3 regions of the Oceanobacter sp. 5_MG-2023 genome follow, and region 3 is predicted to be linked to each of the others. Evidence: predicted binding sites of a transcription regulator. Region 3 holds the regulator's gene; each other region holds the start of a gene.

Region 1 (3,281 bases), on a different contig from region 3:
CCGGAACCGAGGCGGATGTGCATGTCGGTGGTGAAGCCGAAACGGTGTATTTTCGCTTCGATCAGGAGCATTTTCAGCAACAGATGATGATTATTGACCCTGAGCGCCGGGAAGGCCCCGACACCCCTGAGCTGATGTGCCTTGAAACCCCGGGACAGGCTCAGCTGGATCAGCATATCAACCAGTTGCTGCACCACATAAGCCTCGGCCAGCCGTGCCTGACCCCTGCGGGTATAGACCGCTACCTCACCGACAACCTGATGATGATGTTGCAGTCGTCACGGCCGCAGCCGGATATCATGCACTCCAGCATCAGTAGCCGCCGTCGGGCTGTCCGGCTGGTGCATCATGTTTGTGCTTATCTGGAAGCGGTACCCAATGCCGACGCCAGCCCAGGTATTGTCGATCTGTGTCGCGAAACCAGTGTCAGTGAACGTACCCTGCAATACAGCTTCAAGACTCAGCTGGGAATGTCTCCCAATACCTACCTGCGCCTGTTTCGTCTTAACCGGGTACGCGCACTCTTGCTTCACCCTCCGTATCACACCATCACCGTCACGGAAGCAGCCATGCGCTGGCATTTTTTGCACCTTGGCCGCTTTGCCCGTGACTACACCGCCCTGTTTGGTGAATCACCTTCCAGCACCCTGCGCCGGGCCATTGCCTGACTCCGCTCTGGCTGTAACCACTCCGGCCACCGATGGCAGCAGACCCAATCCAGACCTGAATCCAGACCGGAACCCAAACCAGAGAGTCTGATGCCTGCTGTCAAACGCAGACATGCCAGCAGATATCTCGCAGATAACGCCGAAAATATTCACAACCGGACAGAACCCTGACCAGCACAAATAAAAGACAAAACGGCTACCATATTCCTTAATACCGCTTCAAATATCTCAGACCAATAAAGCCAATATGACAAACCTGACCATTTATTTGCATTTATGGCGATTTATAAAAAACAAACGGCACAGAAAAATTCAATTTCAGCAATATGTTAAACCTTGATGTCAAATCAATATATTTATAATTATATTTGTAATAAATATGTCGTTTATTTGTAAGAACCCGTCACTACCATGCGTCGATTTCTCACACCCTAGGAATCAGAACATGTTCAAGAAAAGGATAATTTCATTAACTGTATTCGGTTTGCTGACTGCATGTGCCGGAGATGACGGCGACAATGGAAACGAAGGTTTCAACAGCCTGGTAAACCATGAGCTGGTTGCATTTGGCGATAATGAATGTGTATTTGGCGGTGTAAAAATCGAATCCGGTTTGGATGCCGATGCCGATGGCACCCTGTCAGAGAGCGAAGTGGCTCAGACAACGTATGATTGCGACGCAAATACCGTTGGTGTCAATGGCTCGACATTACCCTACACCGTATTACGTAGCGACATTGAAGACGGTGCAAAACCGGGCGCTCTGTTCGAGATTCGTAATGGCGGCTACGGCTCCGACATGGTTAAGCACCCAACCAATGCCAGCCAGTTTTATGCCCTGACCGACCGTGGACCAAACGCTGTTTACACTGGCGACCAGGGTACCGGTAAAATATTCCCGGTAGAAGATTACACTCCACGCATCGGCTTATTTGAAATTCAGGACAATGGCGATGTAAAACTGATCCAGGAAACTCTATTAAAACGTCCAGACGGCACCTTAATCACCGGCTTGCCCAATAACTCCGCGTTAGGCGGTACCGGTGAAACACCTTACGCCGTATTGGACGATGGCACTGTCGAAGTGCTTCGTGAAGATATGAGCCAGCCTTACGATGAAACGACCAATCCTATCCTGCTGGATGATTATGGACTGGATGGCGAAGGCATGGTCGCGCTTTCTGATGGTACCTTCTGGGTAAGCGACGAATATGGCCCACACATGGTTCACTTCGACGCTGACGGTAATGAAATCGATCGTATTAATGCCTTTGCCGATGATGACCGTGTATCGATCAACCTGCCTGCAGAATTTTCCAATCGCCGAGCCAATCGCGGCATGGAAGGTTTAGCCGTAACACCAGATGAAAAAACACTGGTCGGCATCATGCAATCCACCATGTATAACCCAAGCAGCACAGTAAAAGACCTGGATATCGTGCGTATTGTTACAGTCAATACAGAAACAGGCAGCGTGGCGCAGTACCTGTACCGCCAGGAGAAAACACAAAACTCCCAGTCGGGTATTGTTGCTCTCAGCGCCACTGAATTTGTTGTGATCGAACGTGATGGTGCTTTCTTCGCCTCCGATGCCAGCGCCATGAAATACCTGTATAAAATTGATATCAGTAACGCTACCGACCTGGAAAGCATTACCGATTCAGGATCATGGGTTCAGGATGCCGAGCTTGGGTTAACCAAAGACGGACAAACTCTGGAAGAAGTTGTACTGAATGAAGGCTGGACAGGTTTAAATACCATTACACCGGTTACCAAAACCTTCCTGGTTGATTTGGTGGCAGAAGTTCAATACCCACACGACAAGCTTGAAGGCATGTGGCTGATTAACGATTCAACCATTGCTGTTATCAATGATGATGACTTTGCAACCTGGTCAACCAGCGGCGTGCTGGAACAAAAATATCTGGACGCAGGGCAAACCGAGATTGATGCCAACACCGTCTATATTATTGAAGACTTGGATCTTTAATATAATCGGTTGAGTGTTTTTGACGACCTGTATCTGCCTTGCGGATACAGGTTGTTATTTACACAACAAAACGTTCCAAACATTCAGGTTTTACAGCTATCAATGGCAAAGAGTTCATGGCCTGAAAGCCCCTGCTGATGACAGATCAACAGCACCTGTTCAAACAGACCTTCAATGGCTTGGAGCTGGCTGGCTGCTTCCTGTTTGAACTCAGGAGAAAAAGAACGTCGCTTGCTGGTCATCAGACACCTCGTTTATGGTGGCGATATTACCACCTACGTTGGTGTCCGGAATCATTGAACCACTACACCTCAATGGCCACTATTGCTTAACGGCCACCCTGTCTGCAGTCGCTAAACGGCTTCGCCAGAGACAATCTGGAAAGAGACAACTTGGACACCCACCCTTCTGAATAGCCGCAGAAAGCCAACAAGCAAAATTCTGCTGGCTCACTGTTTATCCAAAAGCCCTGGGTTCACTGACTCCAAGAGTGGGGGTCACGTGACTCGGCCTGATTCGACGGCCTGCTACCAGCGTTCTGGCGCATAGCGGAACACCGGCAACGACCAATGCCAATAGATAGCCGCCAGACGCATAACCAGGCCACTGCTGAATGACACAAG
Region 2 (3,281 bases), on a different contig from region 3:
TGTCGGATGAAGAAGACGAGCCACCCATCGAAGGTTGGGCTATTGGTTTTATGACCGGTGTCATGCTGCACGAAGAGGACTGGTACCAGCGCGATGAAGAAAACGTCGCCGAGAGCCTGTTCCCGATCATGTACGCTTCTGGCCTGTTCGCAGACGAAGAAGAAATGGCCGACATCGATGATGACATCGAGCTGTCCGACCAGGTCTGTGGCGGTATTCCAGCAGCCGTCATCGACCTGTATCTGTTTTTCCATAGCCAGGGCTGAACCACAGGCAGCGTTATGCACCTGAGCCTGCCAGAACACAAAAAACCCGAAGCCTTTGCAGGCTTCGGGTTTTTCTTTGTCGCTTGGCAGCAGTCAGGCTCAAGTATTGTCCCTGAGCCACACCTCAACCCGGCGATTTTTCATTTTCCCTTCTGCCCGATTCACAGAAGCAACCGGTAAATACTCACCATACCCAACCGAGAGTTCAGGATAAATGCCGTTACGTACCAGTTCACGACGTACCGCCATGGCCCTCAGTTTGGACAACAGCTTGGAGCGTTTCTCGGTGCGTTTCTTGTCACCAAAGCCGATCAGCATCACTTCGGCATCGTTGCGGCCTTTCTGCTGCAGGTAATTAACCAGCCGCTCAATATCCTTCAGCGCTTTATTGTCCAGCGATGCGCTCCCGGCCCGAAAACGGAAATTAATCGTCAAACGCTTGGCATCATTGGTTATTTCACGAAAATCAGACGGTAACTCACTATAAAACTCCGGCACGACTTCTTTCAGTTCCTGTGAAATAAAACCAGAATCCGCGACCACCTGCTGTGCTTCATTGAGCTGAACAAAGCTCATAAACTCAACGACATACGGATTTTCCGGCACATCATCCGTGTACATGAACAAACGCCGGGACAAGGCATAATCTTCAGTGGCAACAGTCAGCTTGTTGGGTTTCAGTGCCTTGGCGCTGCCATCCGATACGGCCAGCAATTTGGCAGCACGGACCGATGACAAACCGACAAAACCGATTCCGTTATCATCCGCAGAGACCTCATCAGACAATACCGCATTGGATTCAAAACGCTTGGCCGATGCAATCAACGGCGTATTACCCAGCACCATGGATTTAAAACTGTCCCAGGTACCCGAGTTTTCATCACGGGCATACACATGAATGGCGCCAGGACGGCCGCCCACCTGCGACCAGTCGGTATAGCCTCCGGAGAAAATCTCGGAGATTTCATCAACACTGAGTTCACTGACCGGATTGGATGGGTGCACCACAATCGCCAAACCATCAATGCCGATGATATGTTCTGCCGATGGCCTGCTCATATCAGCGATGTGTTTTAACAGGCTGGCTTCCTTGGCCTTGATCGGACGGGATGAGGCGGCAATTTCTGATGAACCACTCGCAATCCCCTTGAAGCCGGTACCGGAACCATGTGCGGCGACGTCTATCGTCAAACGGGTACCAAGATCAGGCAAAAAACCACTGACCACTTTTTCATTATTAAACCGGGTATTACGAATTTGAACGTCTGTCGCCCCTTTTTCTTCCAGGTATTTTTTAGCCAGATTAGGTCCAAGTTCATCACCAATGGTATTGGAGCCCTGGATACCAAACAGACGTACTTCACCATTTTTTGGCAGGCCAGTGAAAGGAGATAAAATCCCGGCATTGGCGCTTGAAAAACCCAGAATGGCAAGCAGAGTCAAACAAACACGAATCGTAGTCATAATTCTGATTTCTGGTCGAGAGTTCGGCGCGAGTCTATGAATATTAAGTGACACTTTAGTTACAAAGTTGCCAACCTGACAGATCATTGCATGATGATATCGGCAGGAAATTGCGCACTTCCCGATCTGGTGGGGTCTTTTGGGGGTACAGCTGTTGGTGATTTGCGGCTTGTCCTATGGAATCAGGATTATGTCGCTGTTGCTCCGGGCCAGCCACCCGGACCAGCAGACTCGATCCAGCAGACCTGATGATGCATCAATCATCATCAGGTCATGATCAGTGTTGCCCGGCACATTGTGGCGACTCAGGTACAGCCGTCTGTGCCTGCCATTCCTGTGGCGAATACAAATGCAGCGCCAGAGCATGTACCGGATTTTGCAAAATATCAGCCACCAGGCCATACACCAGCTGATGCCGGGCCACCGGGCGCTTGCCCTCAAAAGCGTCGGATACCATCACCAGTTTGTAGTGGGACGTCGTCGCCGGGCCTGCGTGCATATGGCTTTCGTTCATCAATTCGAGATGAGATGGCGACAGTGATGCCATCTGCTCAACGATATACTCTTCTGGATACTCTTCAGGCTTCATAAAAACTCCGGTTACTCGCTCGGTAATGTCTGCGTATAATCCGCCGCCCCGAGGCATAACTCAAGCCCAGCCCTCTCTCCCGAGTGACCCGGAGCACTGCATGCACGAAAACGATAGTAACAACACCCAGAACCTGATCGACAGATATTATCAGGAAGAACAAGAGCGCCGTTTGCAAGAAAAAACCCAAGCTGAAATCAGCGTCAAGATCGAGCCAGCCGATCTTGCCATGCTGAATATGATTGCCCGTCGCTTCAACAAAAGCCGCGATGAAATCAGCCGCGACATCATGTCGACGGCGCTGATCGACCTGTTCAGCCATCTTGACGCTGGTGAACGCAAGTTACTGGCCCGCGATGCCGATGAAGCCACGCGCCAACTGGCAGAAGAAATTGCCGAAGAAAACGGCGTAACCGACGTGGATATCCGTCAGGGGCAATGGACCACGCATGAGAAACACTTCGTCAAACTGGAGCGTAAACGTGCCCGCGAGCAAGAAAAGCAGCAAGAATTATTAGCCAATGCCGAGCAAGTTCTGGCACAACAGCCAGTCGATACGCTTTCTGCAGAGGGTACGAATCCCTCCGATGAAGCAGAAGCAACATCAGTGTTTGCAGAAGCCTAGCGATTCCAGGGCGGCGCTTTCAGCGCCGCGCTATCACTCTATTTGCGCCAGAGACGCAATTCACGAAATTCTCCGGGGCCTGCTTCCATCCACAGCACCTCGGCCTGATCTGAAAAAACAAACTTATTGCCAACCAGGAAACCGGCGCGACGACGACCAGAAACCGTTGCCGAGGCCTGACGGCCCTGACGTTTGGCACTTCGAGCGAAATCTTCTTGCAAGACATCCATACATTGTCTCCAACTTGACCAATTCCACAGGAATTTTTCGACCACAGTCAGGTTATCGAGCAAATATGACATTCAAATAACGCCCAATTGCTCTCGGGCGGTTGCTC
Region 3 (3,281 bases):
TTCTGGTTTGGCAGCTGGGTGATGGCGTTGCAATACAGTGATTATACTCTGGATAACCAGCAGCAGAATTTCCGTGCCAGCCGAGAGCAGGTGGCTACCCAGCGCTGGACGGCCTGGGGATTTGGTGGGGCGGTGTCGGTGCTGATGGCGGTACCATTACTGAACTGTCTGGTGCCCCCGGCGGCGGTGATCGGGGCTACGCTGTGGCAATTGCAACGGCAGGCCGATCAGTCACGGGCCGGTTGATCTATTGGCCGGCCTCATCACGGTTGTCAGATAAGCAGGCTGCGGGGAAAACACAGGTGAATGTACTGCCCTTGCCTTCGATGCTGCTGATTTTCAGCTCGCCGTCATGGTGCAGCAAGACGTGTTTGACAATAGCCAGTCCCAGTCCGGTACCGCCAGTGGCGATGCTGCGGCTGGGGTCGGCGCGATAGAAGCGCTCGGTCAGGCGGGGGATGTGATGCTGGGCAATACCGATGCCGTTATCCGAGACGCTGAAATGCCCTTTACCGCCTTCGGTATACCAGCGCAGGGTGACGTCACCCCCTTCCGGGGTGTATTTGACGGCGTTGAATACCAGGTTGGAAAATGCACTGCGCAGCTCATTATAAAAGCCCATCATTTTTTGATCCTGATCGATGGTCAGGGTAATGGTGTGCTTGCTGCTGCTGAGTGATGCGGCATCGCGACGGATGGCTTCCAGCAGCGGCTGCAGCTCGATAGGCTGAGGCTGTTCCGTCTTGCCGGTCTCCAGCCGTGACAGCATCAGCAAATCCTTGAGCAGGTTTTCCATACGATGACTTTGTTCGCTCATTTGCTGCAGCATGCGACCCCAGCGTGGTGGCAGCATCTCGGAAGCGGCTTGCATGGTTTCGACGTAACCGGCAATCACGGTCAGCGGTGTACGTAATTCATGGCTGACGTTGGCAACAAAATCCTTGCGCATTTCTTCCAGTTGTTTCAAACGGGTGATGTCATGAATCAGGATCAGGCGATCCTTGCGGCCAAACAGGGTGATATTGAACTGCAGGTAAATGCGCGGATTGATGGGCGATCGAATCGTGAGCGGTTCCTGATAATCGGCCTTGTCGAAGTAGGCCTTGAATTCTGGTGTGCGGATCAGGTTGGTGATGGGCTGGCCAATGTCTACCGGGTTGCGTAACCCCAGGTAGTTTTGTGCGGCCTGGTTCCAGAATTCCAGCGCGCCGCTGGCATCCACCATCAAGACAGAATCTTGCAGGGCCGCGGTTGAGTCCTGGATACGATTGATAATGGCCTGCAGGCGCTGCTGGTGTTTGATATTGCTTTGCTGCAAGCGCTGGTTCTCGGTAAAAATCGCTCCCCAGATGCCCAGTGTTCGCGGTAATACGGTGGTTTGTCCCTGATCCAGCCAGCGGTGCAGGCGGTACAGTTGCAGCCATTGCCAGGTGATATAGGCCCCCATCATCAAACACAATGCTTCCAGCGGCCGGTCAAAAAAGACGTAACCACAACCAACGGCCAGAATCAGCAAGTAGACAAGGCGGCGCAATTCTCTGCGCCAGACGGGGGACATCAAAATTCAGGAGGCTTTGGTCGAAAAGCGGTAGCCGGTGCCACGCACGGTTTGGATCAGTTGTTCGTGAGACTCACCGAGTGCTTTGCGCAGACGACGAATATGCACGTCAACGGTGCGCTCTTCAACGTACACATTACCACCCCAGACTTGATCGAGCAGCTGGGCTCGGGAGTAGGCCCGTTCCTGGTGGGTCATGAAAAACTGCAACAAACGATACTCCGTAGGGCCGATGTCAATCGGGTCGCCATGAGCGGTAACGCGATGGCAGACCGGGTCCAGCATCAGGCCGCTGACTTCAATGGGCTCTTCGATGCCTTGTGGGGTGGAACGGCGCAAGACGGCTTTCAGTCGTGCGACCAGTTCTCGAGGGGAAAACGGTTTGGTGATGTAGTCATCTGCCCCCGCTTCCAGCCCTTGTACTTTGTTATCTTCTTCGCCCTTGGCCGTCAGCATGATGATTGGCAACTCAGCGGTGCGGTCTTCACGCTTGAGGCGCCGGGCAAATTCGACGCCACTGGTGCCTGGCAGCATCCAGTCGAGTAAAATCATATCAGGCTTTCGATCGATAATCTGCGCATGTGCTTCCTGTACATTGGCAGCCTCAAGGCATTCATACCCGGCCATTTCCAGGGCCACGGCGATCATTTCCCGGATAGGGGCTTCATCGTCCACAATAAGAACGGTCTTGCCAGCTTTGGTCATAAGGCTCGTCACGCAAATGTCACAATAGGAATAATGCGGAGGTATTACACTGACCTAGTGTTACAAGCATGTGACACTGTTGGCATTGGCGTCAAGCCTGACACCAATTACGCGCTGGACAGGGCGTAGTGTGACAGGAGTCCGGCCCAGATCAGCGTGCCATACCAATGGGCTGCCAGAAACACTTTCATGCAGGCTTCCCGGCGGCGACTGCGGATAGACCATAATTGCCAGACCAGATACCCTCCGGCGACGCACCAGGCCAGATAAAACGGCCAGCTTGCTTCCAGCTGATTGCCCGTCAGTAACAGACAAAAATGCGCCATTCCGTAGAGAATGGCGATCATGGTGACATCCAGGTCGCCAAACAGGATCGCCGTGCTTTTGACACCAATCAGCAGGTCATCGTCGCGGTCGACCATGGCGTAAATTGTGTCGTAACCGACCGTCCAGCAAACATTGGCAATAAACAATAACCAGCAGACAGCGGTCAGCTCATTGGCCTGTGCGGCAAAGGCCATTGGAATCGCCCAGGAAAATGCAGCGCCGAGAAACACCTGTGGCAAATGGGTATGGCGTTTCATAAAGGGATAAAGTGCTGCCAGAGCGACCCCGCCGAGGGATAACCAGATGGTCAGGGCATTGGTCAACAGCACCAGCGCCAGACTGATCAGGCACAGCACAATAAAGCCGGATAATGCTTCGCGGTCAGAGATGCGTCCTTGAGTCAGGGGACGGTCCTGGGTGCGTTTGACATGGCGGTCGATATGACGGTCGGCGTAGTCGTTAATAACACAACCGGCCGACCGCATAAGAAATACGCCCAGAGTAAAAATCACCAGATTGGCAATGGAGGGAATGCCCTCGGCGGCAATCCACAGCGCCCACAAGGTTGGCCAGAGCAGCAGATAAGAGCCAATCGGCCGGTTCAGGCGTGTCAGCTGCACCCACTGATACCAGTTGGGCCAGAGTTTGTTGAGTGAGGCGGACAGAGGTGATTGCATAATCAACGCCTTGT

Evidence for each region. Region 3 encodes PhoB, which activates phosphate uptake and scavenging genes when phosphate is short. Its sites were predicted from a motif close to TGTCATANNNNTGTCANA; they were not measured.
Region 1: Q4551_RS15130 (esterase-like activity of phytase family protein) is a predicted target of PhoB. The motif match lies at 1,049-1,066, and genes of this name have one in related genera.
Region 2: Q4551_RS14550 (phosphate ABC transporter substrate-binding/OmpA family protein) is a predicted target of PhoB. The motif match lies at 1,777-1,794, and genes of this name have one in related genera.

Annotation. Positions count from the first base shown of each region.
Region 1 covers NZ_JAUORS010000029.1:34,575-37,855, forward strand. The annotation lists gene Q4551_RS15125 (helix-turn-helix domain-containing protein) at 1-668, shown strand, start outside; gene Q4551_RS15130 (esterase-like activity of phytase family protein) at 1,114-2,658, shown strand; gene Q4551_RS15135 (hypothetical protein) at 2,742-2,900, opposite strand; gene Q4551_RS15140 (trimeric intracellular cation channel family protein) at 3,186-3,281, opposite strand, start outside.
Region 2 covers NZ_JAUORS010000027.1:2,177-5,457, forward strand. The annotation lists gene Q4551_RS14545 (YecA family protein) at 1-266, shown strand, start outside; gene Q4551_RS14550 (phosphate ABC transporter substrate-binding/OmpA family protein) at 366-1,730, opposite strand; gene Q4551_RS14555 (BolA family transcriptional regulator) at 2,008-2,319, opposite strand; gene Q4551_RS14560 (hypothetical protein) at 2,420-2,944, shown strand; gene Q4551_RS14565 (hypothetical protein) at 2,983-3,174, opposite strand.
Region 3 covers NZ_JAUORS010000024.1:25,067-28,347, reverse strand. The annotation lists gene cysZ (sulfate transporter CysZ) at 1-246, shown strand, start outside; gene phoR (phosphate regulon sensor histidine kinase PhoR) at 248-1,558, opposite strand; gene phoB (phosphate regulon transcriptional regulator PhoB) at 1,565-2,263, opposite strand; gene ubiA (4-hydroxybenzoate octaprenyltransferase) at 2,371-3,267, opposite strand; gene Q4551_RS14030 (chorismate lyase) at 3,270-3,281, opposite strand, start outside.